Regions from separate parts of the Mycobacterium sp. NGS57 genome, predicted to be linked through region 2. Evidence: predicted binding sites of a transcription regulator. Region 2 holds the regulator's gene; each other region holds the start of a gene.

Region 1 (10,306 bases), on a different contig from region 2:
TCCGCTCGTCGGCCAAAGTGAGCGCCAGCGCCCGCATCCGGTCGGGCGGCGGCCCGTCGATTTGCTCGTCGTGGAAAAGTGCGTCCACCGACGAGCCCGCATCGCCGGTGCGCAGCGCGACCACCGCGTCCGCCAGCCAGGCGGCGGCGACCACCTCGCGCGCGAGCCGCAGCAGCACCGAGCTGCCGTGGCGGGCCAGCGCCACCGTGGCGGCGCAGTCGCCGGCCAGCGCCGCCCGGTGCCCGGCCAGCCGCGCGGCGATCGTCTTGGCCGGGTTGGTGAACAGCTCGCGGCCGGCGCTGTTGCGCAGCGCCTCGGCATCCAGCTCGTCGGCGAGCGCGCCGAGCTCGACGCTCGGCCGCGGGTCGACGGCATGCAGGACGGCCAGCCCGGCGGCAAGGTACCGCGGCAACCCGAACTCGTCGGGAACCCAGACCCGCGGCTCGAGGACCGCGGCGCGCCCGGCCGTGGAATCGCGCAGCGGCCCCTCATACGGCGCCGCGATCACCACCCGCGCGCCGCGGCGCACCCCGGTGGCGGCGGCGGAGACCAGCGCGGGATCGCCGGGATCGTCGCCCGCGACGATCAACACGTCCAGCGGGCCCACCCACGGGGGCGCCTCGCCGACGACCGCGATCGGCGCCGACGCCGCCCCGCCCAGTGTCGCGGCCAGCATGGCCCCCGCGGTCCCCGCGGTCCCGCGGCCGGCGACCCAGATCACGCTGCGCGCACGGTCTTCGGTGCGCAGCGGGTCCAGCGCGCCTTCGCCGGTTGCCGCGGCAATCGCGCGCACCTGCGCGCCCGCCGACGACGCCGCCCGCAACAGGCCGTCCCGGTCCGCGGCGAGCAGGCCTTCGGGGTCTTCCAGGTCGATCGACCGCGTCGCGTTCACGGTGTGGCTGCCCTGATTTCGGTGCTGACGTGGGTGACCACCGCGTCGACGTCCTCGGCGGTGCGGCCCTCCACGTTGAGCCGCAGCAGCGGCTCGGTGTTCGAGCTGCGCAGGTTGAACCAGCTGCCGTCGCCCAAGTCGACCGTCACCCCGTCCAGGTGATCGATCGAGTGAATCCGGGTGCCGAACGACTTCAGCACCGCCTCAACGCAATACGACGCATCGGCCACGGTGAAGTTGATCTCGCCGGACGACTCGTAGCGCTGGTAGTCGGCGGTCAGCGTCGATAGCGGCCGGTCCTGCTCCCCGAGCGCGGCCAGCACGTACAGCGCCGCCAGCATGCCGGAGTCGGCGCCCCAGAAATCACGGAAGTAGTAGTGCGCCGAGTGCTCGCCGCCGAAGATCGCGCCGGTGTCGGCCATCAGCGCCTTGATGTAGGAGTGGCCGACGCGGGACCGCAGCGGTGTGCCGCCGCGCTCGGTGACCAGTTCGGGGACCGCGCGGGAGGTGATCAGGTTGTGGATGACCGTGGCGCCGATCTCGCGGCCCAGTTCGCGCGCCGCGACCAGGCTGGTCACCGTCGAAGGCGACACCAGGCGCCCGCGCTCGTCGACCACGAAGCACCGGTCGGCGTCCCCGTCGAAGGCCAGGCCGATATCGGCGCCGCTGTCGCGCACGAAGGCCTGCAGGTCCACCAGGTTGGCGGGGTCGAGCGGGTTGGCCTCGTGATTGGGGAACGAGCCGTCGAGCTCGAAGTACAACGGCAACAAGGTGATCGAGTCGATCGCGCCGAGCACGGCCGGCGCGGTGTGGCCGGCCATGCCGTTGCCGGCGTCCACGGCCACCCGCAGCGGGCGCTGCCCGGCGGTGTCCACCAGCGAACGCAAAAACGCCCCGTAGTCGGCCAGCACGTCGCGGTCGGAGACGGACCCGGGCCGCCCCTCATGCGGTGCGACACCGGCGATCACGTCGTCGGTGATGACACCCAGGCCGGTGTCGGCGCCCACCGGTTTGGCCCCGGCCCGGCACAGCTTGATGCCGTTGTAGGCCGCCGGGTTGTGGCTCGCGGTGAACATCGCGCCGGGGCAGTCCAACAGCCCGGAGGCGAAGTACAGCTGGTCGGTGGACGCCAGCCCGATGCGCACCACGTCCAGCCCCTGGCCGGTCACCCCGTCGGCAAAGGCGGCCGACAGCGCCGGCGAACTGTCCCGCATGTCGTGGCCGATCGCCACCCGCGTAGCGCCCTCGCCGCGCATCAGCCGAGCGAACGCGGCCCCCAGATCCGTGACCAGCGACTCGTCGATCTCCTCGCCGACCAGCCCGCGCACGTCGTAGGCCTTGACGACACGGCGAACGGTCGCGGCGGACCGGGACATTGCGAAACTCCTGACGCCATGGATTGCTGGGGCTCTGGGCGTCAGCCTATCGGCCCCCGGGCGCCCGCCTCAGTCGCTGGGGTCGGGCAACACCCGCAGATGCCCGCGGCGCCGTCCCGACCGGCGCTCGGGCGGTGCGAGCAAACCGCTGCTCGGCGCGGTGGCATGCGCGCCGGCGTGCTGCAGGGGGGCCTCAGCGCCCGTGGCGCCCACGGCACCCATGGCGGGGGCGAAGCCGTTCAGCGGAGCGGCGGCCGCCACGTCGCGCGGGCGACCCTCGCGTACCGCGTCGGCCAGGGCGACCAGGTCGTCCTCGTCGGGGTGGGCGGGCTCGAAATTCAGCGGGCCGGCGTGGCGCACCAGATCCCATCCGCGGGGGGCGGTGATCCGGCCGGCGTGGCCGACGCACAGATCCCACGAATGCGGTTCGCGCGCGGTGGCGAGCGGGCCGACGACTGCCGTCGAATCCGAGTAGACGAACGTCAAGGTCGCCACGGCATAGTGCGGACACCCGGGCCGGCAACAGCGACGGGGAACGTTCACGTCGCAAAGGCTATCGCGCAAAAAGGCCCAGGCAGCGCCGGACACGCGCATCCGAGGGGCCCGCGATGTCCAACCGTTACCATCGGCGCGTGGGCGAAACGCGCCGCTCGGCTTCCTCCCGCGGCGCCCGGCGGGGGCGCGACATGCGCGGCCCGCTGCTGCCGCCGAGCGTGCCCGGTTGGCGCAGCCGGGCCGAGCGGTTCGACATGGCAGTGCTGGAGGCCTACGAACCCATCGAGCGCCGCTGGCACGAGCGGGTGTCCGAGCTCGACGTGGCCGTCGACGAAATCCCCCGCATCGCCGCTAAGGACCCCGACAGCGTGCAGTGGCCGCCCGAGGTCATCGCCGACGGGCCGATCGCGCTCGCCCGGCTGATCCCGGCCGGCGTCGATGTTCGCGGAAATGCCACGCGGGCGCGAATCGTCTTGTTCCGCAAGCCGATTGAGAGGCGAGCCAAGGACACCGTCGAACTCGACGAGTTGCTGCACGAGATCCTCGTGGCCCAGGTGGCGATCTATCTGGACGTCGAGCCCCAGGTCATCGACCCCACCATCGACGACGAATAGGGCTGGCGTCTTAGATGATGCCGCGCTTGAGCCGGCGGCGTTCGCGTTCGGACAGACCGCCCCAGATGCCGAAGCGCTCGTCGTGGGCCAGGGCGTACTCGAGGCACTCGTGGCGCACCTCGCAACCCAGGCAGATCTTCTTGGCCTCGCGGGTCGAGCCGCCCTTTTCCGGGAAGAAGGCCTCGGGGTCCGTCTGCGCGCACAACGCGCGGTCCTGCCACTGGTCCGGGGTGGGCAGGGGAAGGGGCTCGGGCTCGAAAACGACTGGGGTGTCAGGAACCACGGTCAGGTGCGGACGGACGGTCGCCGCCGGCGCCGTGCCGATGGTGGTGCGCGGTGTGCCTGTCATAACGCCCCGAAGGTGCTCATAAGACATGCTTCGTCCGCCTCCTCAGCTTGATTTGAGAGAGATAGTGAATTCCCACTGTTCTGATGTACAGACAATTCGAACAAGTGATCGAATCTCGGTCTGCGACACCGGAACCGGCCGGCCAACCGGGAAATGACACTGTTGTGATTAGACACTTGTTGACCTGCTTGGTCAAGCGTTCTGCCGCATTTCCATATCATCTCGTTACGAAATTTCGGCGTTTCTGTTGTCTGGGGTCTTCGGCGTGTCGATCACATCCCGTTTCGGTCGTCGAAACGGGTGCCCCGGCCGGGCAGTACTGTCGAGCCCTGTGAAGCTCAAGTGAAAGTCACCGCTCTGGTCGGTGGGGTTGGCGGCGCCCGGTTCCTGCTGGGGGTTCAACAGCTGCTCGGGCTCGGTCAGTTCGCAAACCAGCGGCGCCCGGATGCCGACGGCCACGAACTCACCGCGATCGTCAACATCGGCGACGACGCCTGGATCCATGGGTTGCGTGTCTGTCCGGATCTGGACACCTGCATGTACACCTTAGGTGGAGGCGTCGACTCGGAGCGAGGGTGGGGTCACCGCGACGAAACCTGGCACGCCAAGGAGGAATTGGCGCGCTACGGCGTGCAGCCGGACTGGTTTGCGCTGGGCGACCGCGACCTGGGCACCCACCTGGTGCGCACCCAGATGCTGAACGCCGGCTACCCGCTGTCACAGATCACCGCCGCGCTGTGCGACCGCTGGCAACCGGGCGCGCGGCTGCTGCCGGTGACCGACGACCGCTGCGAGACGCACGTGGTGATCACCGATCCCGACGACGACAGCCGGCGCGCGATCCACTTCCAGGAATGGTGGGTGCGCTACCGGGCGCAGGTGCCCACGCACAGCTTCGCGTTCGTCGGCGCCGAAAAGGCCAGCGCCGCAGCCGAAGCCGTGGCCGCCATCGGCGACGCCGACGTGATCCTGCTGGCGCCGTCGAACCCGGTGGTCAGCGTCGGCGCCATCCTCGCCGTGCCGGGCATCCGCGGCGCGTTGCGGAAGGCCGCGGCACCCGTCGTCGGCTACTCGCCGATCATCGGCGGAAAGCCGTTGCGCGGCATGGCCGATGCCTGCCTGTCCGTCATCGGGGTCGAATCCACCGCCGAGGCCGTCGGCCGGCATTACGGTGCGCGCAAGGCCACCGGGATCCTGGACTGCTGGCTGATCGCCGAGGGCGACTCGGCCGGCATCGAGGGGGTCGCGGTGCGCGCGGTGCCGCTGTTGATGAGCGACCCGAAGGCGACCGCCGAGATGGTCAGCGCGGGGCTCGAGCTGGCGGGCGTGACGTGACCGACTCAGGCACACCGGCGCCGCAACGCGGCGACCATGGCACCGGGGCCGCCGTCGAGATCCTGCCGGTGGCGGGGCTGCCCGAGTTCCGCCCCGGCGACGACCTGGGTGCGGCGCTGGCCGCGGCCGCGCCCTGGCTGCGCGACGGGGACGTCGTGGTGGTGACCAGCAAGGTGGTGTCCAAGTGCGAGGGCCGCCTGGTGCCGGCGCCGCGGGACGCCGAGGCGCGGGATCGGCTGCGCCGCAAGCTCGTCGACTCCGAGGCGGTGCGGGTGCTGGCGCGCAAGGGCCGGACGCTGATCACCGAGAGCCGGCTCGGCCTGGTGCAGGCCGCGGCAGGGGTGGACGGATCCAACGTCGGGCGCGACGAGCTGGCCCTGCTGCCGGTCGACCCCGACGCCAGCGCCGCGGCGCTGCGCACCGGGTTGCGGGAGCGGTTGGGCGTCGACGTCGCCGTGGTCATCACCGACACGATGGGCCGCGCCTGGCGCAACGGCCAGATCGACGCGGCGATCGGCGCGGCCGGTCTTCGTGTGCTGCACAGCTATTCGGGCGCCGTCGACCCGTACGGCAACGAGCTGCTCGTCACCGAGGTCGCGATCGCCGACGAGGTCGCCGCGGCCGCCGACCTGGTCAAGGGAAAACTGACCGCGCTGCCGGTGGCCGTGGTGCGCGGGCTGCCCGTGACCGACGACGGCTCCACGGCCCGGCAACTGCTGCGCCCCGGCGAGGAAGACCTGTTCTGGCTCGGCACCGCCGAGGCCCTCGACGCGGGCCGCCGGCAGGCCCAGCTGTTGCGCCGCTCGGTGCGCCGCTTCAGCGACGAACCGGTGGCGCGGCAGCTGATCGAGTCCGCCGTCGCCGAGGCCCTCACCGCCCCTGCCCCCCACCACACCCGCCCGGTGCGGTTCGTGTGGTTGCGGACCGCGGCCACCCGCGTCCGGCTGCTGGACCGGATGAAAGACCAGTGGCGTGCCGATCTCGCCGCCGACGGCCGGGCCGCCGACTCCATCGAGCGCCGGGTGGCGCGCGGCCAGATCCTCTACGACGCACCCGAAGTGGTGATCCCGTTCCTGGTCCCCGAGGGAGCCCACGCCTATCCCGACGCCCGGCGCACCGACGCCGAGCGCACGATGTTCACGGTCGCCGTCGGGGCGGCCGTGCAAGCGCTGCTGGTCGCTCTCGCGGTGCGCGGGCTGGGCAGCTGCTGGATCGGCTCGACGATCTTCGCCGCCGACCTGGTGCGCGCCGAGCTCGAGCTGCCCGCGGACTGGGAGCCGCTGGGCGCCATCGCGATCGGCCATGCCCTGGATCCCCCCGGCCCACGCGACCCGGTCGACGCCGGGGATCTGTTGATCCGCAAATGACGACGTTCGCGGGCAAGGTGGCGGCATCGCCCGACAAGGTGCGCGGCGGCTACTACACGCCGGCGCCCGTCGCCCGATTCCTGGCCCGCTGGGTGCGCGACGCCGGCCCACGGATCCTCGAGCCGTCCTGCGGCGAGGGCGCGATCCTGCGCGAGCTGGCCAGGCTCGGCGACGGGGTGCGCGGTGTGGAACTGGTGGCGGCCGAGGCGGCCAAGGCCGGCGAGTTCGCTCCCGTCGACGCCGGGAACCTGTTCACGTGGATGGCCGGGGCGGACGTCGGCGGCTGGGACGGGGTGGCGGGCAACCCGCCCTACATCCGCTTCGGCAACTGGGCCGCCGATCAGCGGGAGCCGGCGTTGGAGCTGATGCGCGGCGAGGGCCTGCGCCCCAGCCGGCTGACCAATGCTTGGGTCCCCTTCGTCGTGGCGAGCACGGTCCTGGTGCGCGACGGCGGACGCGTCGGCCTGGTGCTGCCCGCCGAGCTGCTCCAGGTCGGCTATGCCGCCCCGCTGCGCGAGTTTCTGCTGAGCCGCTACCGCGACATCACGCTGCTGACGTTCGAGCGGCTGGTGTTCGACGGCGTCCAGCAGGAGGTGGTGCTGTTCTGCGGTGTGACCGGCGCGGGGCCGGCCCGCATCCGCACCGTCCACCTCGAGGACGCCGACGCGCTGGCGCACGCCGACTTCGAACGTCTCCCTTCGGAGCCGGCGCTGCTGCACGAAAACGAGAAGTGGACCAAATACTTCCTCGCCCCCGCCGCGATCCGGCTGCTGCGCACGCTTCAGGCTTCGCCGGAACTGACCCGGCTCGGGTCGCTGGCCGGGGTGGACGTCGGCATCGTGACGGGGCGGAACAGCTTCTTCACCTTCACCGACGCCCAGGCCGGCGGGCTGGGACTGCGGCCGCACTGCGTCCCGCTCGTCTCGCGCAGCGCCCAGCTGTCCGGCCTGGTCTACGACACCGACTGCCGCGCAGCCGATCTCGCGGCCGGCCAGCGGACCTGGCTGCTCGACGCGTCCGCCGAGCCCACCGACGCCGCCGTCGTCGCGCACATCGACGCGGGTGAGGCCGCCGGCGTGCACCGGGGCTACAAGTGCTCCATCCGCACCCCGTGGTGGACCACGCCGTCGCTGTGGGTTCCAGACCTGTTCCTGCTGCGCCAGATCCACCGGGCGCCGCGGCTGACCGTCAACGCCGCCGCGGCGACGAGCACCGACACCGTGCACCGGGTCCGGCTCGCGCCCGGGACGGACCCGGCCGCGCTGGCCGCGGTGTTCCACAACAGCGTGACGTTCGCCTTCGCCGAGATCCTCGGCCGCAGCTACGGTGGGGGCATCTTGGAGCTGGAACCCCGCGAGGCCGAGCAACTGCCCATCCCCGCGCCGGCGTACGCCGACGCCGAACTCGCCCGCGACGTCGACCTGCTGCTGAAGGCCAACGAAACCGACAAGGCGCTCGACCTCGTCGACCGCCACGTCCTGATCGACGGCCTCGGCCTGCCCGGCGAGGTGGTCGCGGGGTGCCGCGCGGCCTGGGCGTCGCTGCGCGACCGCCGGATGAGGCGCGGATCCCGTTGACGCTGCGCGATTCTGCGATTTCGGCGCTCACCGGGTGGCGGGCCCCCGACCCGGCGCAGGACTCGCTGCGCCACGCCGTGCTGGCATTCGTGCACGCCCGCGAAGACGCCTGCCGCCGCGAGTGCGTGCCGGGCCACGTCACCGCGTCGGCGCTGGTGCTCGACGACACCGGATCGCGGACGCTGCTGACGTTGCACCGCCGCCTGGGCCGCTGGGTGCAGCTGGGTGGGCACTGTGAAGACAGTGACGACGGCGACACAGACATCGTTGGCGCGGCGCTGCGCGAGGCCACCGAGGAGTCCGGCGTCGACGGCCTGCGCATCGACCCCGAGCTGGCCGCCGTGCACGTCCATCCGGTCACCTGCTCGTTGGGCGTGCCGACCCGCCACCTCGACCTGCAGTTCGTGGCGCACGCGCCGCCCGGCGCGCGGATCGCGATCAGCGAGGAGTCCGAGGACCTGCGCTGGTGGCCCGTCGGCGCGCTGCCCGACGGCACCGATCACGCGCTGGAGTACCTGGTTTCGCGGGCGACCCGCCGACTGTGAAGCCAGCCGCACAGTCGGCACCGAGTGTGAAGCCAGCCGCACGCTCGTGCCGGCCTCACACGTCGGACGAGTAGCGGATCCCGCCGTCGGGAATGGCCACCCCGGGCCACACCCGCGCGCCGCGCAGCAACTCGCAGCGCGCGCCGACGTCGGCGCCGTCGCCGATCACCCCGTCGCGGATCAGCGCCCGCGGGCCGATGCGGGCGCCGAAGCCGACGATCGAGCGCTCGATCACGCTGCCGGCCTCGACCTTCACCCCGTCGAAGATCACCGCGCCGTCCAGCCGGACGCCGGGACCGATCTCGGCGCCACGCCCGACGACCGTGCCGCCGATCAGCACCGCGCCCGGCGACACCGCCGCGCCGTCGTGCACCAGCTGCTCGCCGCGCTGGCCGTGCAGCGCCGGGGACGGGGCGATGCCGCGCACCAGGTCCGCCGAGCCGCGCACGAAGTCCTCGGGCGTGCCCATGTCGCGCCAGTAGGTGGCGTCGACGTAGCCATAAACGCCGACACCGCCGTCCGACAGCAGTGCCGGGAACACCTCGCGCTCCACCGAGACCTGGCGGCCGCGCGGGATCCGGTCGATCACGTTGCGCGCGAACACATAACAGCCGGCATTGATCTGGTCGGTCGGCGGGTCCTGGGTCTTCTCCAGGAACGCGGTGACCCGGCCCTGCTCGTCGGTGGGCACGCAGCCGAACGCCCGCGGGTCGCCCACCCGGACCAGGTGCAGGGTGACGTCGGCGCGGTTGGCGTGGTGGAACTCCAGCAGCTGGCCCAGGTCGGCGCCGGACAGCACGTCGCCGTTGAACACCATCAGGGTGTCGTGGCGCAGCCGGCCGGCGACGTTGGCGATGCCGCCGCCGGTGCCCAACGGGTTCTCTTCGGTCACGTAGTCGATCTGCAGGCCCAGCTTGGACCCGTCGCCGAACTCGGCCTCGAACACCTGGGCCTGATACGAGGTGCTCAGGATCACGTGCTCGATGCCCGCCGCGGCGATCCGCGACAGCAGGTGGGTCAGAAACGGTAGCCCGGCGGTGGGCAGCATCGGCTTGGGCGCCGAGAGCGTCAGCGGCCGCAGCCGGGTGCCCTTGCCCCCGACCAGGACCACCGCGTCAACCTGGGCGGCTCCCACGTCAGCGCCGTCCCGCCAGGTTGCGTCTGCGGCTGCGCAGCGAGCTGCGCACCATCAGCCGCGACCGCAGCGCCAACGACCCCCGGAAGGTCCAGCGCAGCGGCGCGCGCCACCACCCCGAATGCCGATCGGCCAGGAAGGTATAGGTGCTGCGGTGATGCGCGGCCAGGTGGCTGGCCGGGTCGCCGCCGGTGGAGTGGCCCTTGTGGTGCAGGACCTCAGCCGTCGGCACGTACACGCTCAGCCAGCCGGCCCTGCCCAGCCGGTCGCCGAGGTCGACGTCCTCCATATACATGAAATAGCGCTCGTCGAATCCGCCGACCTGGCGGAACGCCGACCGGCGCACCAGCAGGCACGATCCCGACAGCCAGCCGACGGCGCGTTCGCTGGGCTCCTGGCGCTCCTGGCGGTAGGCCGCCGTCCAGGGGTTGGTTTTCCAGAACGGCCCGACGACCGCGTGCATGCCGCCGCGGATCAGGCTGGGCAGATGCCGCGCCGACGGATACACCGACCCGTCGGGATCCCGGATCAGCGGGCCCAGCGCGCCGGCGTGCGGCCAGCGCGCGGCGGCGTCCAGCAGGGCGTCGATGCTGGCCGGGCCCCACTGGACGTCGGGGTTGG
Region 2 (10,306 bases):
ACGCCAGGGCCAGACCGATCACCTCGACCTGCACAACGCCGGGCTCGAGGTCGAGGGCCGCGGGCGGATCTGGGTCGACGGGACGTTCCAGACCAAGGTGGAGCACATCTACGCCGTCGGCGACGTCATCGGGTTCCCGGCGCTGGCCGCGACGTCGATGGAACAGGGCCGGCTGGCCGCCTACCACGCGTTCGGCGAGCCGACCGACGGCATCACCGACCTGCAGCCGATCGGCATCTATTCGATCCCCGAGATCTCCTACGTCGGGGCCACCGAGGTGGAGCTGACCAAGGACTCGGTCCCCTACGAGGTGGGCGTCGCCCGCTACAAGGAGTTGGCCCGCGGCCAGATCGCCGGCGACTCCTACGGCATGCTCAAGCTGTTGGTGTCCACCGACGACCGCAGGCTGCTCGGGGTGCACATCTTCGGGACCAGCGCCACCGAGATGGTGCACATCGGGCAGGCCGTGATGGGCTGCGGCGGCACCATCGACTACCTGGTCGACGCGGTGTTCAACTACCCGACGTTCTCGGAGGCCTACAAGGTTGCCGCGCTGGACGTGACCAACAAGATGCGGGCGCTCAGCCAGTTCCGGCGCTGAGGGTCAGCAGCTGTCGTCGAGGTCGTTGGGCACCGGGTCGCCGGGGCCGCCGGCCTCGGCGCGGGCCAGCAACTGCGCGGTCTGCGCGTCGAACGGGGCGGAGTACGACACGTCCGCGGCGCACCCGCCACGCTGGAAACCGCCGATCAGGCCGGTGAGGGTGGTGCCGCTGACCCAGGGCGCGCCGCTGGTGCCGTCGACCAGCCCCTCGCACGGGAACGCCGGAAACCCGCTGTCGTTTTCAGCGGTGTTGGCCTGGCAGCCGATCGGTGCGCCGCCGACGCCCGCCGGATAGCCCAGGACCGTGACGTGGGTGCCCGGCGGCGGCGCGGTGCCCAGGGTCAACGCCAGCCCGACGCGCGACTCGACCGCCACGCCGGCGTCGTTGCTGACCCGGACGATCGCATAGTCCGCGCGCGGGTCCTTGGCGGCGGTCCAGCGCGGGTCGAGGTAGACCGCGTCGGCCTTCCACGTGTCGGCCGGGGCGGGCGGGGCGTCGCCGGCGAAACCCGGGACGAAGATCAGCTTGGCGGCCCCGGCCAGGCAGTGCGCCGCGGTCATCACGAGATTCCCGGTCGCCGAGTGCACCACCGAGCCCGTGCAGACGTGCAGCGGGCCGTCGTTGATGAAGATGGCGCCGACGCGCCGGTCGGGGTCGACCGGGGCGGCGACCGCGGTCTGCTGGGGCTGGCTGAGACGCTGCACGGGCTTGGTGGCCACCGGCGTGGTGACGACGGGGCGCGCCGCAGGGTCGGCGGGCCGGGTGCACGACGTCAGCAACGTCGCCAGGCCGACCCCCGAGCACAGCAACAGCATCAGTATGCGCATTTCGTGTCCATCATGCCCGACCGCGGGGCGCCCGGCAGAAACCCGGCCGGCCGCCGTGCGCGCGAAGGTTTGCTGTTTCATAGGGGTGCCCGCCGATTCGGGCGACACTGGGTAGGGCACCCTGGAGAGGTTCCCGAAGAGGAGGAAACCCCGATGGCCCGCCATCAAAGCCCGGATGACGACTACCAGCCAGGGCAGCCCGGGATGTACGAGCTGGAGTTCCCGGCGCCCCAGTTGTCGACGGCCGACGGCCGCGGCCCGGTGCTGGTGCACGCCCTGGAGGGGTTCTCCGACGCCGGTCATGCGATTCGCCTGGCCGCCGCGCACCTGCGGGCCGCCCTGGACACCGAGCTGGTCGCATCCTTCGCGATCGACGAATTGCTGGACTACCGCTCGCGGCGGCCGTTGATGACCTTCAAGACCGACCACTTCACCAACTACGACGACCCAGAGCTGACCCTCTACGCCCTGCGCGACAGCGCCGGCAACCCGTTTCTGCTGCTGGCGGGCATGGAGCCGGACCTCAAGTGGGAGCGTTTCGTCACCGCCGTGCGCCTGCTCGCCGAGCGGTTGGGCGTGCGGCGCACTATCGGCCTGGGCACCGTCCCGATGGCGGTGCCGCACACGCGGCCGATCACGCTGACGGCGCATTCCAACAACAAGGAGCTGATCGCCGACTTCCAGCCCTGGATCTCGGAGATCCAGGTTCCCGGCAGCGCGTCCAACCTGCTGGAATACCGGATGGCCCAGCACGGCCACGAGGTCGTCGGCTTCACCGTGCACGTCCCGCACTACCTGACGCAGACCGACTACCCGGCCGCCGCCCAGGCGCTGCTCGAGCAGGTGGCCAAGAGCGGATCGCTGGAGCTGCCGCTGTCGGCGCTGACCGACGCCGCTGCGGAGATCCGGGCCAAGGTCGACGAGCAGGTCCAGTCCAGCGCGGAGGTGGCCCAAGTGGTCGCGGCGCTGGAGCGTCAGTACGATGCCTTCATCGACGCTCAGGAGAACAGGTCGTTACTGACTCGCGACGGGGATCTGCCCAGCGGCGACGAGCTTGGCGCCGAGTTCGAGCGCTTCCTCGCCCAACAGGCGGAGAAGAAGCCCGACGACGACGACCGGGCCTGAATCGACCAAGCGCAGGAGCAACCTTCGCCCGGTGCGCGAGGTCACGGCGCCCAGATTCACGGTCATCGCGCCGGACCTGCTGGGGCACGGGAAGTCCGACAAACCACGCGCCGACTACTAGGTGGCCGCCTACGCCAACGGGATGCGCGACCTGCTGTCCGTGCTCGACGTCGAGCGGGTGACCGTCGTCGGCAGCGCCATCTGATCTCTCAGCGGGGCAACGACTTTCGTCGCGCTCAGCGCCGGTGCAACACCGCCGTGAGATGGTTTTGCAGCGGCTGCCCGACGGCACCCATGTCCACCGAGTAGGACAGCTCGTCGCCGTCGAGGCGCAACGAACGCCCAAGCGCGGTAACCTCTTTGGCGCTGGGGGCCAGCCCGATCGTGCCGCCGGCGCTCGTCGACAGCTCCACCTCGATGACGCCGTCGTCCACCGAATACGTGCCCACCTCGATCTCGGTGATGCCGCTCGGATGGACCAGAACCCACTCGAGCTGCCCGGGCCGCGGCACCCGCAGGTATCCCGCCTCGGCGTGCAGCGGCTTGCCGTCGGCGGCCGCCTTGGTCTTCTGGGTGTAGGCCAGAAACGGCTTGCCCACGTGGGCGAAGGTGACTTCCTCGACGTACTCGAAGGGCTCGATCGTCGGGTACTTGCCCGAGCCCTCACCGCCCCACGTCCCCAGCAACGGCGCCAGTGCTTCGAGATCGGGATGCAAGTCGGGCGGCATGAAAACAGCCTAGCGAGTGGGCGGCCCCGTCAGCCGGGAGCCGACACGTCGCGGTGCGCGCGCAGCGTCTCGATCTCCCGCTCGAAGTCCTCCGCCGACTCGAACGACCGGTAAACCGAGGCGAACCGCAGGTAGGCCACCTCGTCGAGGTCGCGCAGCGGACCCAGGATGGCCAGACCGACCTCGTGGCTGGGGATCTCGGGCGACCCGGCGGCCCGCACTGTGTCTTCCACTTGCTGGGCGAGCAGGTTCAGCGCGTCGTCGTCGACCTGGCGGCCCTGGCACGCCCGGCGGACGCCGCTGATGACCTTCTCCCGGCTGAACGGCTCGGTGACACCGCTGCGTTTGACCACCGCCAGGACCGCGGTTTCGACGGTGGTGAAGCGCCGGCCACACTCGGGGCACGACCGGCGGCGCCGAATGGCCTGCCCCTCATCGGTTTCCCGTGAGTCGATCACCCGGGAGTCGGGGTGGCGGCAGAACGGACAGTGCATGACCGCTCCTTCGCCGTGCTCACCTGCCAGGGATGCAGAACCCCAGAACTTCGAAAGACGTTGAAAGCGTACCCGCGCGCTCCCGCGCGGTCAGCCCACCGGCGCGATCAGCGTCTGGCCCGCGGCCAGCGCCGGCGAGTTGAGATCGTTGAGCTCGCGGATGCGCTCGGCGACCTGGCGTGCCGGCGCGTCCGGGGCCACCCGGTGCGCGACATCCTGCAGGGACTCCCCCGGTTCGACCCGCACGACGGCGAGCCGGTCGGGCACCGCGGCGGCGCCCGCGCCCGCGGCGTCGTTGGCGGCCTGGCCCAGGTTGGCCATCAGGCCGAGCCACACGGTGACGATCCCGGCGACCAGCGCCAGGCCCAGCGTCGTGAGCACCGTGACGGGACGCCTGCGGTGCGGGATTACCGACATCGCGACGCCGGTGCCGTAGTAGCGCGTGGGCGCACCCGCCGGCCGGGACGGCCCGGGCCTGCGGGTGCGGGCCGGACCAGCACGGTGGCCGGCACGAGGCCCCTGCGCCGGCCCGTTGACCGGGCGGCGGACGCTACTGGTGCGCGGCGAGACTGCGTGGATGATGGTCATCTGCGTTCCTCCGGTCAACTCGTTCTCGCTCGTGTGTTCGACAATAGTCGCTCGTGTGTTCGAAACCCGAACATTTGAGCGAAGCGTGTCGCACGAGCCAAACGCTAGACGCCCCCACCGACAAGTTCCCGACGGCTGGGTGGGTGCGCGCCCCGTACATCACGGTCATGGCGCCCAAATACCCGATCCGCGCGAAAGTTACACACTTGTTATTCCCCCCGCGGCCGGGCCCGACACACCAGTCGAACACATGTTTGATTCTTTGCCGCGGCGCGGCTACATTCAGTGCATGGACGACAGCAACGACACGCCATCAACCGCGGACGGCCGGTTGCAATCCGTGGACTCCGCGCTGACCGAACGGCAGCGCACCATCTTGAACGTCATCCGCGAGTCGGTCACCACGCGCGGCTACCCGCCGAGCATCCGGGAAATCGGCGACGCCGTGGGTCTGACGTCGACATCCTCGGTGGCGCATCAGCTGCGCACGCTGGAGCGCAAGGGCTACCTGCGCCGCGACGCGAACCGCCCCCGCGCCGTGGACGTGCGCGGCGCCGACGAGAGCGCCGGGGCCGCGCGGGCGCCGGTGACCGACGTCGCCGGCTCCGACGCCCTGCCCGAGCCCAGCTACGTCCCGGTGCTCGGGCGCATCGCCGCGGGCGGGCCGATCCTCGCCGAGGAGGCCGTCGAAGACGTCTTCCCGCTGCCGCGCGAGCTGGTCGGCGAGGGCACGCTGTTTTTGCTCAAGGTCGTGGGCGACTCGATGGTCGAGGCCGCGATCTGCGACGGCGACTGGGTGGTGGTGCGCCAGCAGCACGTCGCCGACAACGGCGACATCGTCGCGGCCATGATCGACGGCGAGGCCACCGTCAAAACGTTCAAGCGCGCGGGCGGTCAGGTGTGGCTGATGCCGCACAACCCGGCGTTCGACCCCATCCCCGGCAACGACGCGACCGTCCTCGGCAAGGTCGTCACGGTGATCCGCAAGGTCTGACGCGCGGCCGGCTCAGTCGGCCTTGATGAAGCCGTTGGCCTGCGCGACTTGCTCGCTGGACAGCCAGAGTTCGGCCAGCGTGTCGTGGTAGAGCTCGCTGCCCGGGGTGTAGTACAGCCCGGAGCGGGCGCTGGCCTTGATCGGGTATCCGTCGGGCGCCTGGTACGGGTCGTTCAGCGGCAGGTGGATGGTCGGGCGCCCGCCGGCCACCGGCGCGGCGCCGGCCACCTCCGGCAGCTCCTCGTCATCAAAAGCCGCGTGCCGACCCGCGCGCTGCTCCGCCTCGGACCCCAGGGCGATCGGGACGTCGGGTTCTTCGTCGACGACGGCGGCGGGAATGTCGTCGTCCACGACATCCGCGGCGTAGGCGACGTCCGGCTCCCCGAGTTCGCCGGCTCCGCCGGCTTCGTCGGCTTCGGCGGCTTCGTCGGCTCCGTCGGCTTCGTCGGCAGCGAGGTAGGCGGCTTCGGGGCGGGTGCGCGGAACGGCGACGTCCGGATATCCGGGTTCCGCGTAGTCGTCGTAGCCGGCCTCCTCATACTCGGCGTCGATGTAGCCGGCGTCCTGGGGCTCGGAATAGCCCTGCTGCTCGGCCTGCACCGGAGCGTCGGCGTAGCCGGCCTCGGACAAGGCGGCCGCCGAGACGACGGGGATGGAATCCGTTTGCACCGCGTCGGGGTCTTCCTCCGCGGTCCCCTCGCCGCCGCCGCGGCTCCAGCTCACCCGCGCGGCGGGCGGGGCCTCGGCCGGTGGCTGCTGCTCGGGCGGGTTGAGGTCGCCGCGCACGAAATGGTCGGTGGTCGCATCGCCGTTGTGGGCAGTGTCGCCGGCGCTCCAGCGCCCGTCGGCGGCCGGCTCGTAGGCGTCGGTTTCGGGCTGGGGCTCGTGGCCGGGGGTTTCGGCGGCGGCACGCGGAGTGCGACGACGGCGCCACCAGGTCGCCAATGCCGCGAGCACCAGCAGCACCGCCAGCGGGATGAGGGCAAGCGGCCACCACCGGTGCCAGTCGAGCTTTTTGCCATGGGAGGGCATCGCCGCGGTGCTCGGCTGGTTCTGCCCGGACACCTGCAGACCGGACAGCAAGGGGGCCAGGTTCGACGGCTCGGTGAAAAACGCGTTCTTCGTCCGGTCCCACGAGATCTTGCCGCCGCTGAACTGCTGCGAGACCACGTCGCCCGTCACGGACTGGTCGCCGACCGGGGCGCCCAGTTTGCCGCCGGGACCGCGCAGCTTGTCCCACGCGGCCTTCATCGCGCCGCGCACGACGAACGCGCCGTGGTCGTGGGTCCAGAAGATCACCGGCTTGTCCGCGGCGGCGAACGCGGCGATCCGGCTGGCGGGCCCGAGGCCCCCGTCGGACTCGTTGGCCGTGGGAAAGCCGAGGTCGCTGCCGACCGGGCCGCCCAGCGACTCGTACTTGGCGAGGATGTCGCTTTCCAGGGCGTTCGCGCCGGTGGCGGGGTTGAAGAACACCTTGCCGCCGGCGAAGTTCTGCGCGATGCCGTCGCCGCCGATCGGATACGGCCCGCCCTGCTTGGCACCCAGCGGGCCGGTGGCTCCGCCCGCCGCGCGCCAGGCCGCGTTGATGGCCGCGGCCGGGTCGATCGTGACCTGCAGACCCTTGAGCTGATCGGCCAGCGCCGCCGGGGCGGTGGTGAACTCCTTGGTTGTGCGGTTCCAGGAGATCTCGCCGCCGCTGAACTTCTGGGACGCGACCTCACCGTCGTGGGTCTCGTCGCCCGTCGGCGCGCCCAGCACGCCGCCCGAGCTGCCCAGCTTGTCCCATGCGGTGTTCAGCGCGCCGCGCACGACGAACGCGCCGTGCTCGGATGTCCAGAAAATGACCGGCTTGTCGCCGGCGGAGAAGGTGGCCACGCGGCTATCGGGGCCCGCCAGGCCCGGGACCTCGTTGATGGTGGGGAATCCCAGATCGCTGCCGGCCGGACCGCCCAGCGACTCGTATTTGTCCAGGATCGGCCCGTAGACGAATTTCGCCCCGGTGTCGGTGGTGAAGAACATCCGGCCACCGTCGAAGTCCAGCGCGAACCCGTCCGCGACGGGATAGACGTCGCCCTTGCGGGCGCCCAGCGGTGACGTGTCGCCACCGGCCTTCTCCCAGGCCGCCATCATGGCGGCCTCGGCATCGCCGATCGGGGACGCCGATGCGGTGGGCGCGAGCAGCGCGGCCGCCATCACCGTGGTCGCCATGCCGATCACAGCGCGCCCGACCAGCCGGCGCATCCGACGTCTCTGCCCGTTCACCAAGCCTCCCAGCCGAGGGTTAGCCCCCTATCACTGGCCATGCCCGCACCTGCAAGCCCCGCACGCGGGTCGTACCCCCACCGCGAGGAAGTATCCCCGTTACGAACCGGATTGTCGCCGGGCTCGCATAACTTTGCCTGCGCCGGGGAGGAATGCGAAGTCAAATTACGAAATTTACGGAAACGGTGACCGGGCCGATGTCGAAATGATGCAGGATTACGCCCGAACCGCGACCGGCCTCCGCATGCGACCGCGCTGTCGCCACACGAGAAACGCATGCGCCGACGGTACGCGAAGCCGTTAGCCGGTCAGCGATCTGCCCGACGAAATGACCATTTAGGCCATTCATTAATTGACCGGATTGCTAGACGCCGAGGCTGCGGCCGACGATTTCCTTCATGATCTCGGTGGTGCCGCCGTAGATCGTCTGCACCCGGGCGTCGAGATAGGCTCGCGCGACGGGATATTCGCGCATGTAGCCGTAGCCGCCGTGCAGCTGCAGGCAGCGGTCGATCAGGTGCACCTGCTTCTCGGTGGAATACCACTTGGCCATCGCGGCCTGTTCGGCCGTCAGCTTCCCGTCCAGGTGCAGGCGGATGAACTCGTCGACCATCATGCGCACCACGGTGGCCTCGGTGGCCAGCTCGGCCAGCACGAATCGGCTGTTCTGGAAACTGCCGATCGGCTTGCCAAAAGCCTTGCGCTCCTTGGTGTATTGCAGCGTCTGCTCCAGCACCTGCTCCATGGCGGCGGCCGCCATGATCGCGATGCCGATGCGTTCCTGCGGCAGGTTCTGCATGAGGTAGATGAACCCCATGCCCTCCTCACCGAGCAGGTTTTCGGTCGGCACATGCACGTCGGTGAACGACAGCTCGGCGGTGTCCTGCGCGTCCAGGCCGATCTTGTCGAGGTGGCGGCCGCGTTCGAAGCCCTCCATGCCGCGTTCGACGACGAGCAGGCTGAAGCCCTGCGCGCCCTTGTCGGGGTCGGTCTGGGCCACCACGATCACCAGGTCGGAGTTGATTCCGTTGGTGATGAACGTCTTTGAGCCGTTGAGCACGTAGTGGTCGCCCTGCTTGACCGCGCGCGTCTTGATGCCCTGCAGGTCGCTGCCGGTTCCCGGTTCGGTCATCGCGATCGCGGTGATCAGCTCGCCCGTGCAGAACTTGGGCAGCAAGCGCTGCTTTTGCTCGTCGTTCGCGAGGTTCAGCAGGTAGGGCGCCACGATGTCGTTGTGCAGGCCGAACCCGATCCCGCTGTAGCGGCCGCGGGTGGTCTCCTCGGTGATGATCGTGTTGTACCGGAAGTCGGGGTTGCCGCCGCCGCCGTACTCCTCGGGCACCGACATGCCCAGGAAGCCCTGCTTGCCTGCCTCGAGCCACACGCCGCGGTCGACGATCTTGGCCTCCTCCCACTCGTCGTGGTAGGGCGCCACGTGGCGGTCGAGGAAGCCGCGGTAGGACTCGCGGAACAATTCGTGCTCGGGCTCGAAAAGAGTGCGCTCGTACTTGATGGCACTGCTCATGCGTGGGACCTCCGGCGATCGGGACTGTGCCGCCCAAGATATACCAACCAGCCGGTTGGTCGGCATTCGGCGGGGTCAGGCCTCCCGGTCGGCGGAGAACTCGCGCACGGCGGCGGCCAGCGCCGCCGGCACGCGGGCGCGGATGCGGGTGCCGTCGGCGTCGTGCTCTTCGCGCTGGACGCGCCCGCCGGCGTGCAGCCTGGCGACCAGGTCGCCGCGGTCGTACGGGATCACCACGTCGACGGCGACGTCCGCGGGCACCGCCAACTCGGCGATCCGCCGCCGCAGGGCGTCGATGCCCTCGCCGGTGCGCGCGGAGACGAACACCGCGCCGGGCAGGCCGTGCCGCAGCTTGGCCAGCTCCAGGTCGCTGGCGGTGTCGACCTTGTTGACGACGAGCAATTCCGGTGGCGCGTCGCCGTCATGATCGGCGATCACCTCCGCGATCACCTGGCGCACCGCGTTGATCTGGGCAGGCGGGTTGACGTCGGCGCCGTCGACCACGTGCACCAGCAGGTCGGCGTCGACGACCTCTTCCAGGGTGGAGCGGAACGCCTCGACGAGTTGGGTGGGCAGGTGGCGGACGAACCCGACGGTGTCGGTGAGCACGAACGGCCGGCCGTCCACCAGTTCCGCCCGGCGGGTGGTGGGCTCGAGGGTGGCGAATAACGCATCCTGCACCAGCACCCCGGCCCCGGTCAGCGCGTTGAGCAGGCTGGACTTGCCGGCGTTGGTGTAGCCGACGATCGCGACCGACGGGACGTCGCTCGTCAGCCGGCGGCTGCGCTGCGTGTCGCGGGCCTGCTTCATGTCCTTGATCTCGCGGCGCAGCTTGGTCATCCGCTCGCGGATGCGCCGCCGGTCGGTCTCGATCTTGGTCTCGCCGGGACCGCGCAGGCCCACGCCGCCGCCGCTGCCGCCGGCGCGGCCGCCGGCCTGCCGCGACATCGACTCACCCCAGCCGCGCAGCCGCGGCAGCATGTACTCCATCTGGGCCAGCGACACCTGCGCCTTGCCTTCCCGGCTGGTGGCGTGCTGGGCGAAGATGTCCAGGATCAGCGCGGTGCGGTCGATGACCTTGACCTTGACGGCCTTCTCCAGCGCGGTCAGCTGCGCCGGGGACAGCTCGCCGTCGCAGATGACGGTGTCGGCGCCGGTCGC
Region 3 (10,306 bases), 110 kb from region 2:
CGACATCCGCGCCCAAGGCGGGGTGTCGCGGATGAGCGACCCCGACATGATCGAGGGCATCATCGCCGCGGTGACCATCCCGGTGATGGCCAAGGCACGCATCGGGCATTTCGTGGAGGCGCAGATCCTGCAGAGCCTCGGGGTCGACTACGTCGACGAGTCGGAGGTGCTGACCCCCGCCGACTACACCCACCACATCGACAAGTGGAAGTTCACCGTGCCGTTCGTGTGCGGCGCGACCAACCTCGGCGAGGCGCTGCGACGCATCAGCGAGGGCGCGGCCATGATCCGCTCCAAGGGCGAGGCCGGTACCGGTGACGTCTCCAACGCCACCACCCACATGCGCGCCGTCGGCGGCGAGATCCGCCGGCTGACGTCGCTGTCCGAGGACGAATTGTTCGTCGCGGCAAAGGAATTGCAGGCACCCTACGAGCTCGTCGTCGAGGTGGCCCGGGCGGGCAAGCTGCCGGTCACGCTGTTCACCGCGGGCGGCATCGCCACCCCCGCCGACGCGGCGATGATGATGCAGCTCGGCGCCGAGGGTGTGTTCGTCGGCTCGGGCATCTTCAAATCCGGCGACCCCGCGGCACGCGCCGCCGCGATCGTCAAGGCCACCACCTTCTACGACGACCCCGACGTGCTGGCGAAGGTGTCGCGCGGGCTGGGCGAACCGATGGTGGGCATCAACGTCGAGCAGATCGCGCAGCCCCACCGGCTGGCCGAACGCGGCTGGTAAAGACGGCACGTGGCGATCGAAGAGATCCTTGATCTCGAGCAACTCGAGATCAACATCTACCGCGGCAGCGTCTTCAGCCCGGAGTCGGGATTTCTGCAGCGCACTTTCGGCGGCCACGTCGCCGGCCAGTCGCTGGTGTCCGCGGTGCGCACCGTGGATCCGCGCTACCAGGTGCATTCGCTGCACGGTTACTTCCTGCGGCCCGGCGACGCCAAGGAGCGCACGGTTTTCCTCGTCGAGCGCACCCGCGATGGCGGATCGTTCGCCACCCGGCGCGTCAACGCCATCCAGCACGGCGAGATCATCTTCAGCATGGGGGCGTCCTTCCAGGCCGACCAGGAGGGCATCCACCACCAGGATGTCATGCCGGAGGCGGCCCCGCCCGACGGTCTGCCCGGCCTGGATTCGATCAAGGTGTTCGATGACGCGGGCTTCAAGCAGTTCGAGGAGTGGGACGTCTGCATCGTGCCCCGCGAGAAGCTGCGCCTGTCGCCGGGCAAGGCCTCCCAGCAGCAGGTGTGGTTCCGCCACCGCGACCCGCTGCCCGACGATCCGGTGCTGCACATCTGCGCGCTGGCCTACATGAGCGACCTCACACTGCTGGGGTCGGCGCAGGTCAACCACCTCGACGTGCGTCAGCACCTGCAGGTGGCGTCGCTGGACCACGCGATGTGGTTCATGCGGGCGTTCCGTGCCGACGAGTGGCTGCTCTACGACCAGTCCTCGCCGTCGGCCCACGGCGGCCGCTCGCTGTGTCAGGGCAAGATCTTCACCCAGTCGGGGGAGATGGTCGCCGCCGTCATGCAGGAGGGGCTGACCCGCTTCAAGCGGGGACATCAGCAGTGAGCTCGCCGCGGATCGGGGTCCTGGCGCTGCAGGGCGACACCCGGGAACACCTGGCGGCGCTGCGCGAGGCCGGGGCCGAGTCGATGCCGGTGCGCCGCCGCGCCGAGCTGGACGCGGTCGACGGGCTGGTGATCCCCGGCGGCGAGTCGACCACGATGAGCCACCTGCTGCTGGATCTGGATCTGCTCGAGCCGCTGCGCCGTCGGCTGACCGAGGGGCTTCCGGCCTATGGCGCGTGCGCCGGCATGATCCTGCTGGCCAGCGAGATCCTCGACGCCGGCGCCCGCGGCCGGCAGGCGCTGCCGTTGCGCGCGATCGATATGACGGTGCGGCGCAACGCGTTTGGGCGCCAGGTCGACTCGTTCGAGGGCGACATCGAGTTCGCGGGTCTCGACGGCCCGGTGCGCGCGGTGTTCATCCGCGCTCCGTGGGTCGAGCGCGCGGGTGACGGTGTGGAGGTGCTGGCGCGCGCGGCCGGGCACGTCGTCGCGGTGCGGCAGGGCGCGGTGCTGGCGACCGCGTTTCACCCCGAGGTGACGGGCGATCGCCGCATCCACCACCTGTTCGTCGACATGGTCACCGGCGGCTAGCACGACGAGACTGCGTCCAGTGCGTGCCCGACGCCCTCCTCCGCGCGCTGTGTGCAGTCTCGGCGTAATTCGAGACCGGGCATGATGTGCGGATGGCCGACATCGTGCGGGGCGGATTGGGGCGCGTCGCGAAGCTCGCGAGCTTCCCCGCGGGGGTGGCCGGGCGCGCCGCGCTGGGCGTCGGCAAGCGCATGACCGGCAAGTCCAAGGACGAGGTCAACGCGGAGCTGCTGGAGAAGGCCGCCGACGAGCTGTTCCAGGTGCTGGGCGAGCTCAAGGGCGGCGCCATGAAAGTCGGCCAGGCGCTGTCGGTGATGGAGGCCGCGATTCCGCCGCAGTTCGCCGACCCGTTCCGGGATGCGTTGATCAAGCTGCAAACCGAGGCCCCGCCGCTTCCGGCGGCCAAGGTGCACCGGGTGCTCGACGCCCAGCTCGGCACCAAATGGCGCGAACGCTTCGAGTCCTTCGACGACACCCCCGTCGCCTCCGCGAGCATCGGACAGGTCCACAAGGGCACCTGGAACGACGGGCGCGAGGTCGCCGTCAAAGTGCAGTACCCCGGCGCCGACGAGGCGCTGCGCGCGGATCTGAAGCTGATCAAGCGGTTCTCCTGGGTCGCCAAGCAGGTCGTGCCGCGGGCGGACGTGGACCGAATCGTGTCCGAGGTCAGCGACCGCATCGAAGCCGAGCTGGACTACCGCCTCGAAGCCGAATATCAGCGCGCCTTCGCGAAAGCCTTCGCGGGCGACCCGAAGTTCGCCGTCCCGGCGGTGGTCGCCAGCGCGCCGAAGGTCGTCATCTCGGAATGGATGCAGGGCCGCCGCCTGTCGGCGATCATCGCCCACGGCGCCCAAGACGAACGAGATGCGGTGTGCGCCTTGCTGCTTGAGTTCGCGCTGAGCTCACCGGCGCGGGTCGGGCTGGTGCACGCCGACCCCCATCCCGGCAACTTCATGGTGCTGGCGGACGGGCGCCTGGGGGTGATCGATTTCGGCGCCGTGGCCGAGCATCCCGGCGGTGTGCCCGCCGACTTCGGTGAATTGCTGTGCTGGGCGCGCGACGAACGGTGGGACGAAGCGATCCGGTTGCTGAAGAAGCTCGGGTTCATGCCGGCCGACTACCAGTTGACCGCCGAGCAACTGATCGAATACCTGGGACCGCTGTGGGCCTACATCGACCCGCTGCGCGCCGGGGAGTTTCATTTCACCCGCGAGTGGTTCCAGAAGTCGGCGCTGGTCACCAGCGACCCGCTCGCGGAAGGCTTCGGGGACCGGTTCAAACTCGCCCGCCAGATGACCATCCCGCCCGGCTACGTGATGTTGCTGCGCACGCTCGGCGGCCTCCTCGGGGTCGCCGTGCAGCTCGACGCGCAGGTGGCGTACGCCGCGCTGATCGAGCGATGGGTGCCGGGATTCTTCGGGCCCGGTGCGGGCCCCACGTAGACTCGTCTGGCGAACTCGAGGAGCAACAGAAGAGGTATTACCCGATGAGCGGCCATTCCAAGTGGGCCACCACCAAGCACAAGAAGGCCGTCATCGACGCCCGCCGCGGCAAGAACTTCGCCCGTCTGATCAAGAACGTCGAGGTCGCGGCCCGCGTCGGCGGCGGTGACCCGGCCGGCAACCCCACCCTCTACGACGCCATCCAGAAGGCGAAGAAGAACTCGGTGCCCAACGACAACATCGAGCGCGCCCGCAAGCGCGGGGCCGGCGAGGAGGCCGGCGGCGCCGATTACCAGAGCATCACCTACGAGGGCTACGGGCCCAACGGGGTGGCGGTGCTCGTCGAGTGCCTGACCGACAACCGCAACCGCGCCGCCAGCGAGGTGCGGGTGGCGATGACGCGCAACGGCGGCACCATGGCCGACCCGGGCTCGGTGGCCTACCTGTTCTCGCGCAAGGGCGTGGTGACGCTGGAAAAGAACGACCTGACCGAGGACGACGTGCTGACCGCGGTGCTGGAGGCCGGCGCGGAGGATGTCAGCGACCTCGGCGACAGCTTCGAGATCATCTCCGAGCCGGGCGACCTGGTCGCGGTGCGCACCGCGTTGCAGGACGCCGGCATCGACTACGACTCCGCCGAGGCGGGCTTCCAGCCGTCGGTGACCGTTCCGCTGGACGCCGACGGCGCCCAGAAGGTGATGCGGCTGGTCGACGCGCTCGAAGACAGCGACGACGTCCAGGACGTCTACACCAACGCCGACATCCCCGACGAGATCCTGGCCCAGATCGAGGAGTAAATCAGCCCGTTCGGGCGCCGAGTGTGAATCGTCGGCTTTCGTTGTGAGCCTGGGGCGGGATCTGGGCGGAGTCGTCGCCCTGGGTGCACCCCCGAAGCCCTGAGCTCACACTCAGTTGCGCCGCCGAGGAATAGTCAGTCGTAGCCGTGCCGCATGTCGTCGACGACGCGCGGATTGTCCAGCGTCGACGGCTCCAATGGTCGCGGCCCGACGTCGCCGGAGAACACGGTGGCCGCGTCCAGCACCGGCTGGTTGAGGAAGCGCAGCGGCGGCGCGTCGGGGGGCACCTTCGCGACGGGTGCGGTCCCGGAGCGCTGCGCCAGGACGAAGCCCCAGTCGCCGAACGTGGGCACGTGCACGTGATACGGCGTCACCGCGTAGCCGGCGGCCCGGATCGTCGCGACCGTGCGCCAGAACGCCGTCGGGGTCGAGAACGGGCTGCCCGCCTGCACCACCATCAGCCCGCCGGGGGCCAGCGCCCGGGCGGCCAGCGCGTAGAACTCGGTCGAGTACAGCCGGCCCAGCGTGGGGGTGTCGGGGTCGGGCAGGTCGACGATCACGGCGTCGAAAAGGCCCGAGCCCGGCCCGCGCAGCCACTTCATCGCGTCCGCGGTCACCACGGTCACCCGCGGGTTGTCCAGCGAACCGCCGTTGGCCTCGCGCATGGTGGTGCGCGCCAGCTCGATCACCGCGGGGTCGAGCTCGACCTGGACGATCCGCTGAATCCCCGGCTGGCGCAACAACTCTCGGGCCGCGAGTCCGTCGCCGCCGCCGAGCACCAGCACCGAGCGCGCGCCGTTCCCCAGCGCCGGGTAGACCAGGCTTTCGGTGTAGCGGTATTCGTCGCGGGTGGAGAACTGCAGGCCGCCGTCGAGGTACAGACGCGTGTCGTTGCCGCGCCGGGTGACCACGATCTCCTGATAGACCGTGTGCCGGTAGGCGATGATCGGATCGGCGTAAAGCCTTTGGCGGCTTGTCGTTTCGATGTCGGCCGACCGCACCAGCAGCGTGCCGAGCAGCCCCAGCGCCGCGGCCAGCGCACACAGCGCCGTCGCCAGCTGACGCGGCGACACGACGGGGCGCAGCACGAACAGCGCCACCACCGCGGCCGCCGCCAGGTTGATGATGCCGGTGGCCGCCGCGCCGCGGATCATCCCCAGGTGCGGCAGCAGCAGGAACGGCCACACCAGCCCGCCCAGCAGCGCGCCCAGGTAGTCGGCGGCGGTGAGGTTGGCCAGCGTGCGCCCGGCGTCGGCGGGGCCCGCCACCCGGCCGCGCTGCAGCAGCGTCATCAACAGCGGCACCTCGGCGCCCACCAGTCCGCCGATCAGCGCCGTGCCCGCGGCCAGAACCCACGTCGACCCGACCGAGCCGTCCAGAAACGCGAACACCACGTACAGGGCCGCCGCCGACAGGCCGCCGACGATGCCCAGCAGCGCCTCGACGGCGACGAACGTGATCGCCGCGTGCCCCAGCAGCGGCTTGACCAGCAACGCGCCCGCGCCCAGCGCCGCGATGTAGCCCGCGACGATCAGCGATGTGGCCACGATGCCGCCGCCGTTGAGGCTGGCCGACAGCGTCAGCAGCGCCAGCTCGTAGATGATGCCGCAGGCCGCGCAGGCCGCCACCGCCGCCAACAGCACGGCGCGCCAGCGCCGGTGGGGCGTCATGACACCGCCGCGGCGGTCACTCCTCCCACCGCCAGCAGCATCAGCGCGACCGCGAACGAGCCCGGGTGCAGCTCCGGTTCCTCGACGTGTTCGTGGAAGCTCCCCGGTATCACCAGGTGCAGCGTCAGCAGCGCGACGCCCAGCAGCACCACCCCCATGAGCCCGTACACCGCCACGCCGACGAGCCCCTGACCCAGCTGGCTGTAGCTGTTGGTGATGGCGCTGATGATCACGGTGGTGAGCGCGATGTACATCGCGCCGGCGACGACGACGGCGTTGGGCCGGCGGTCGACGAACACCAGCTGGCGCAGCTTGCCGGGGGTCAGCACGTCGACCATGTAGAACCCCACGACGAGCACCGCCATGCCGACCGCGAAGTACAAAATCGTCGCGACGACGCCCTTCAGAACCGGGTTGAGGTCGATGGTTCCGATCTCGACGGCGAGGTACATGGTTGTCTCCTTTGCTCGAACCGCTAAGACATCACTTGGTCCCGCCCGGGCCGCCGGGTGAGCCGCCGGCGCCGCCCGACGGGGATCCGGGGAAGAACCCGGGGCCGAGGAAGATGAACGCGCCGTGGCTGTATCCGGCGCTGAGCGGCTCGACGCGGATGCTGCACGGGTAGCCGCCGTCGGGGCCGACGATCACGATGTCGTGGCTGTAGCGCAGGTATTGGCTGGTGCCGTTGGCGGCGCGCGCCTCGGGGGCCGCGTAGTTGGCCAGCGTGTTGGCGACCTGCTCGGGCGGACCGGTGCAGGAGTAGCGCGTCCCGTTCGCGTCGCGCGCGTACTCGTGATAGTGCTTCGCGATGTAGGACCCAATGTCCTTGTGCAGCAACGTAAGTCCGAAGATCAGCGACACGACGGCGGCGACGGCCAGCGCGCCCGAGGTCAAAAACAGCCGATTGCGGCTCATGGTCGCCACCGGCTGGACGTGTGGACCACCACGCCGCCCGACCCCACCGGGGTGCGCGGGTACAGGTGCCAGGTCTGCCATCGCCAGCCCGCGCCGTCGGGTTCGGCGGCCAGGGCGGTCAGCGCGGCGTCGTCGCCGGGAAAGGTGCCCCCGAGCCACCCCGGTCGCCGGGCACACCGGTCGCGCAGCTCGCTCGCCAGCCGGCGGAAGCTGGCCTCGTCGTGCGTTGCGGTGCGCGATCGCAGGCTGTAGCCGGGCGCGTCGGTCTGGTCGGGCAGGTCCATCCCGGCACCGCGGGCGGTGCACGAAACCTGTTCGGAGAAGCGGCCTTTAACGTGTTCGACCGCGACGACGTGCGAGGCACCGAGGACGCCGAGCAGTAGCGCGCCCCCGCCGGGGTGGGGTAGGGAACTGGTGGCCAGCGGCACCGGCGCGGGCGCGTTGAGTGCGAGCCCCAGCCGTTCGCCGGACACGTCCGCCGGCGTCACGGCGAGCTGATGCAGGGGCACCGGCGGGGCTCCTCTGGCGCTAAGGGGACGAAGGCGGGGGCGCGGGGTAAACGGTGAGCTCGCCGGGCAGCACCGGTTTGCCCGTCGAGATCTCCCACGGCATGTCGGCGGCCCAGCGCTCGAACGACAGCAGGGCGCTCTCGTCGGCGTTGGCACAGTCGACGAATTCCATCTCGCCGCCGGCCGGCAGCCCGGTGGTGCCTTCGGTGGTGTAGGAGGCCCGGCCGCGCTCGGACTCGTGAAACGTCACGCCGTCGACGGCGTACGGGCCGCCGGGCTGCAGCGCGAGGTCCTTGCGGGTGACCCACATCGCCAGCTCCAGGCGCCCGTCGTCGTCTTCGACGCTGAACCAGATCGGCTGGTCCCCGCCCTCCAGCAGGTGCTCCCACCACACGAACGGGCCCTCGCGAAAGGTGACCGACCCGCGGACCACGTAGTCGACGCCGCCATAGCTGACGATGGCGCCGGGCCCGAGCTGGCGGGGCCCGAATTGGGGCATCGCGTTGAAGGACAGCGGATCCTGGCGCCCACCCGGCGCCGCCGGCTGCCGGGGCCGCCGCAAAGCGATGACGAGGACCACGATCGACGCAATGAACAGCACAATCGCCACGAGGACCAGGACAGTTCCCACGTCACACCTTCCGTTGCCGCAGTGCTCGAGCGAACGTCGGCTTTAAGTTAACAGCTTTTGGGGCCTCCGGCGCCGCGTGTCCTACCGGGGCCCGTCGGCACCGACCGTTAGGCTATCGAACAGCTGTTCGTACGAAGGAGCGGGGCAATGCGGGTAATGGGCGTCGACCCCGGGCTGACGCGCTGCGGGCTGTCGGTCGTGGAAAGCGGGCGCGGGCGCAGCGTCGTCGCCCTCGACGTCGACGTGGTGCGCACCGCGTCGGACGCGCGCCTGCCCGAGCGGCTGCTGGCCATCAGCGACGCCGTCGAGCACTGGCTGGCCACCCACCGGCCCGAGGTGGTGGCCATCGAGCGGGTGTTCTCCCAGCACAACGTGACCACCGTGATGGGCACCGCGCAGGCCGGCGGGGTGGTCGCGCTGGCGGCGGCCCGGCGCGGCATCGACGTGCACTTCCACACCCCCAGCGAGGTGAAGGCGGCGGTCACCGGCAACGGCGCCGCCGACAAGGCGCAGGTTACCGCGATGGTCACCAGAATCCTTGGGCTGCAAGCCAAACCGACACCGGCCGACGCCGCCGACGCGCTCGCGCTGGCCATCTGCCATTGCTGGCGGGCGCCGATGATCGCCCGGATGGCCGCCGCCGAAGCGCTGGCCGCCCAGCAGCGACACGCTTATCTGGCCAAGCTGAAGGCCGCCCGATGATCGCCGCGGTGCGCGGCGAGGTGCTCGAGGTGGCCCTCGACCACGCGGTGATCGAGGCGGCCGGCGTCGGCTACCGGGTCAACGCCACGCCGTCGACGCTGGCGACGCTGCGGTGCGGGAGCGAGGCCCGGCTGATCACCGCGATGATCGTGCGCGAGGATTCGATGACGCTGTATGGGTTCTCCGACAACGAAACCCGCGACCTGTTCCTGACGCTGATGTCGGTGTCGGGGGTCGGGCCCCGGCTGGCGATGGCGACGCTGGCCGTGCACGACGCCGCGACCCTGCGGCAGGCGCTGCACGACGGCGACGTCGCCGCGCTGACCCGGGTGCCCGGCATCGGCAAACGCGGCGCCGAACGCATGGTGTTGGAGTTGCGCGACAAGGTGGGTGTGGCGGCCGCCGTCGGAGCACCCGCCGGGCTGAACGGCCACGCGGTGCGAAACCCGGTGGTGGAAGCCCTGATTGGGCTCGGCTTCGCGGCCAAGCAGGCCGAGGAGGCCACCGACAAGGTGCTGGCCGACGAGCCCGAGGCCAGCCGGTCCGGCGCGCTGCGCGCGGCGCTGTCCATGTTGGGTAAGAAATGAGCGACGACGACTTCTCCGATCGCGACGTCCGCGAAGTTTCGGGGGCGCTGGTGTCTGGTGAGGGCGACATCGACGTCAGCCTGCGGCCCCGCACGCTGGGGGAGTTCATCGGCCAGCCTCGGGTGCGCGAACAGCTGCAGCTGGTCATCGAGGGAGCCAAAAACCGCGGCGGCACACCGGATCACATCCTGCTGTCCGGCCCCCCGGGGCTGGGCAAGACGTCGCTGGCGATGATCATCGCCGCCGAGCTCGGCTCGTCGTTGCGGGTGACGTCGGGCCCCGCGCTGGAACGCGCCGGCGACCTGGCCGCGATGCTGTCCAACCTGGTCGAGCACGACGTGTTGTTCATCGACGAGATCCACCGCATCGCGCGGCCCGCCGAGGAGATGCTCTACCTGGCCATGGAGGACTTCCGCGTCGACGTCGTGGTCGGGAAAGGCCCCGGGGCGACGTCGATTCCGCTGGAGGTGGCGCCGTTCACCCTGGTCGGCGCGACCACCCGGTCGGGCGCGCTGACCGGCCCGCTGCGCGACCGGTTCGGCTTCACCGCGCACATGGACTTCTACGAGCCCGCCGAGCTGGAGCGGGTGCTGGCGCGCTCGGCCGGGATTCTCGGCATCGAGCTGGGCACCGAGGCCGGCACCGAGATCGCGCGCCGCTCGCGCGGGACCCCGCGCATCGCAAACCGGCTGTTGCGCCGGGTCCGCGACTTCGCCGAGGTCCGCGCCGACGGCGTGATCACCCGCGACGTCGCCAAGTCCGCGCTGGCGGTCTACGACGTCGACGAGCTGGGCCTGGACCGCCTGGACCGGGCGGTGCTGTCGGCGCTGACCCGCGGCTTCGGCGGCGGCCCGGTCGGGGTGTCGACGCTGGCGGTGGCG

The links. Region 2 encodes LexA, which represses DNA repair genes until DNA is damaged. Its sites were predicted from a motif close to CGAACANNTGTTCG; they were not measured.
Region 1: cofD (2-phospho-L-lactate transferase) is a predicted target of LexA. The motif match lies at 3,824-3,837, and genes of this name have one in related genera.
Region 3: ruvC (crossover junction endodeoxyribonuclease RuvC) is a predicted target of LexA. The motif match lies at 8,253-8,266, and genes of this name have one in related genera.

What each region holds. Positions count from the first base shown of each region.
Region 1 is NZ_JCALCP010000002.1:225,044-235,349, reverse strand. It holds gene AC5Y43_RS04510 (TobH protein) at 1-892, opposite strand, end outside; gene AC5Y43_RS04505 (phosphomannomutase/phosphoglucomutase) at 889-2,268, opposite strand; gene AC5Y43_RS04500 (DUF3499 domain-containing protein) at 2,338-2,811, opposite strand; gene AC5Y43_RS04495 (metallopeptidase family protein) at 2,955-3,377, shown strand; gene AC5Y43_RS04490 (WhiB family transcriptional regulator) at 3,388-3,726, opposite strand; gene cofD (2-phospho-L-lactate transferase) at 4,069-5,061, shown strand; gene AC5Y43_RS04480 (coenzyme F420-0:L-glutamate ligase) at 5,058-6,428, shown strand; gene AC5Y43_RS04475 (Eco57I restriction-modification methylase domain-containing protein) at 6,425-8,005, shown strand; gene AC5Y43_RS04470 (NUDIX hydrolase) at 8,002-8,550, shown strand; gene manB (mannose-1-phosphate guanylyltransferase) at 8,606-9,685, opposite strand; gene AC5Y43_RS04460 (glycosyltransferase family 2 protein) at 9,687-10,306, opposite strand, start outside.
Region 2 is NZ_JCALCP010000001.1:266,027-276,332, reverse strand. It holds gene sthA (Si-specific NAD(P)(+) transhydrogenase) at 1-601, shown strand, start outside; gene AC5Y43_RS01410 (trypsin-like serine peptidase) at 605-1,429, opposite strand; gene AC5Y43_RS01405 (proteasome assembly chaperone family protein) at 1,583-2,554, shown strand; partial or broken gene AC5Y43_RS01400 (alpha/beta fold hydrolase) at 2,601-2,756, shown strand; gene AC5Y43_RS01395 (peroxynitrite isomerase) at 2,791-3,282, opposite strand; gene nrdR (transcriptional regulator NrdR) at 3,312-3,776, opposite strand; gene AC5Y43_RS01385 (LysM peptidoglycan-binding domain-containing protein) at 3,867-4,364, opposite strand; gene lexA (transcriptional repressor LexA) at 4,654-5,358, shown strand; gene AC5Y43_RS01375 (LGFP repeat-containing protein) at 5,371-7,620, opposite strand; gene AC5Y43_RS01370 (acyl-CoA dehydrogenase family protein) at 7,985-9,145, opposite strand; gene hflX (GTPase HflX) at 9,221-10,306, opposite strand, start outside.
Region 3 is NZ_JCALCP010000001.1:375,555-385,860, forward strand. It holds gene pdxS (pyridoxal 5'-phosphate synthase lyase subunit PdxS) at 1-736, shown strand, start outside; gene tesB (acyl-CoA thioesterase II) at 746-1,582, shown strand; gene pdxT (pyridoxal 5'-phosphate synthase glutaminase subunit PdxT) at 1,579-2,172, shown strand; gene AC5Y43_RS02000 (ABC1 kinase family protein) at 2,265-3,614, shown strand; gene AC5Y43_RS02005 (YebC/PmpR family DNA-binding transcriptional regulator) at 3,659-4,411, shown strand; gene AC5Y43_RS02010 (polyamine aminopropyltransferase) at 4,546-6,081, opposite strand; gene AC5Y43_RS02015 (DUF350 domain-containing protein) at 6,078-6,533, opposite strand; gene AC5Y43_RS02020 (DUF4247 domain-containing protein) at 6,565-6,996, opposite strand; gene AC5Y43_RS02025 (DUF2617 family protein) at 6,993-7,505, opposite strand; gene AC5Y43_RS02030 (DUF4178 domain-containing protein) at 7,525-8,136, opposite strand; gene ruvC (crossover junction endodeoxyribonuclease RuvC) at 8,284-8,838, shown strand; gene ruvA (Holliday junction branch migration protein RuvA) at 8,835-9,425, shown strand; gene ruvB (Holliday junction branch migration DNA helicase RuvB) at 9,422-10,306, shown strand, end outside.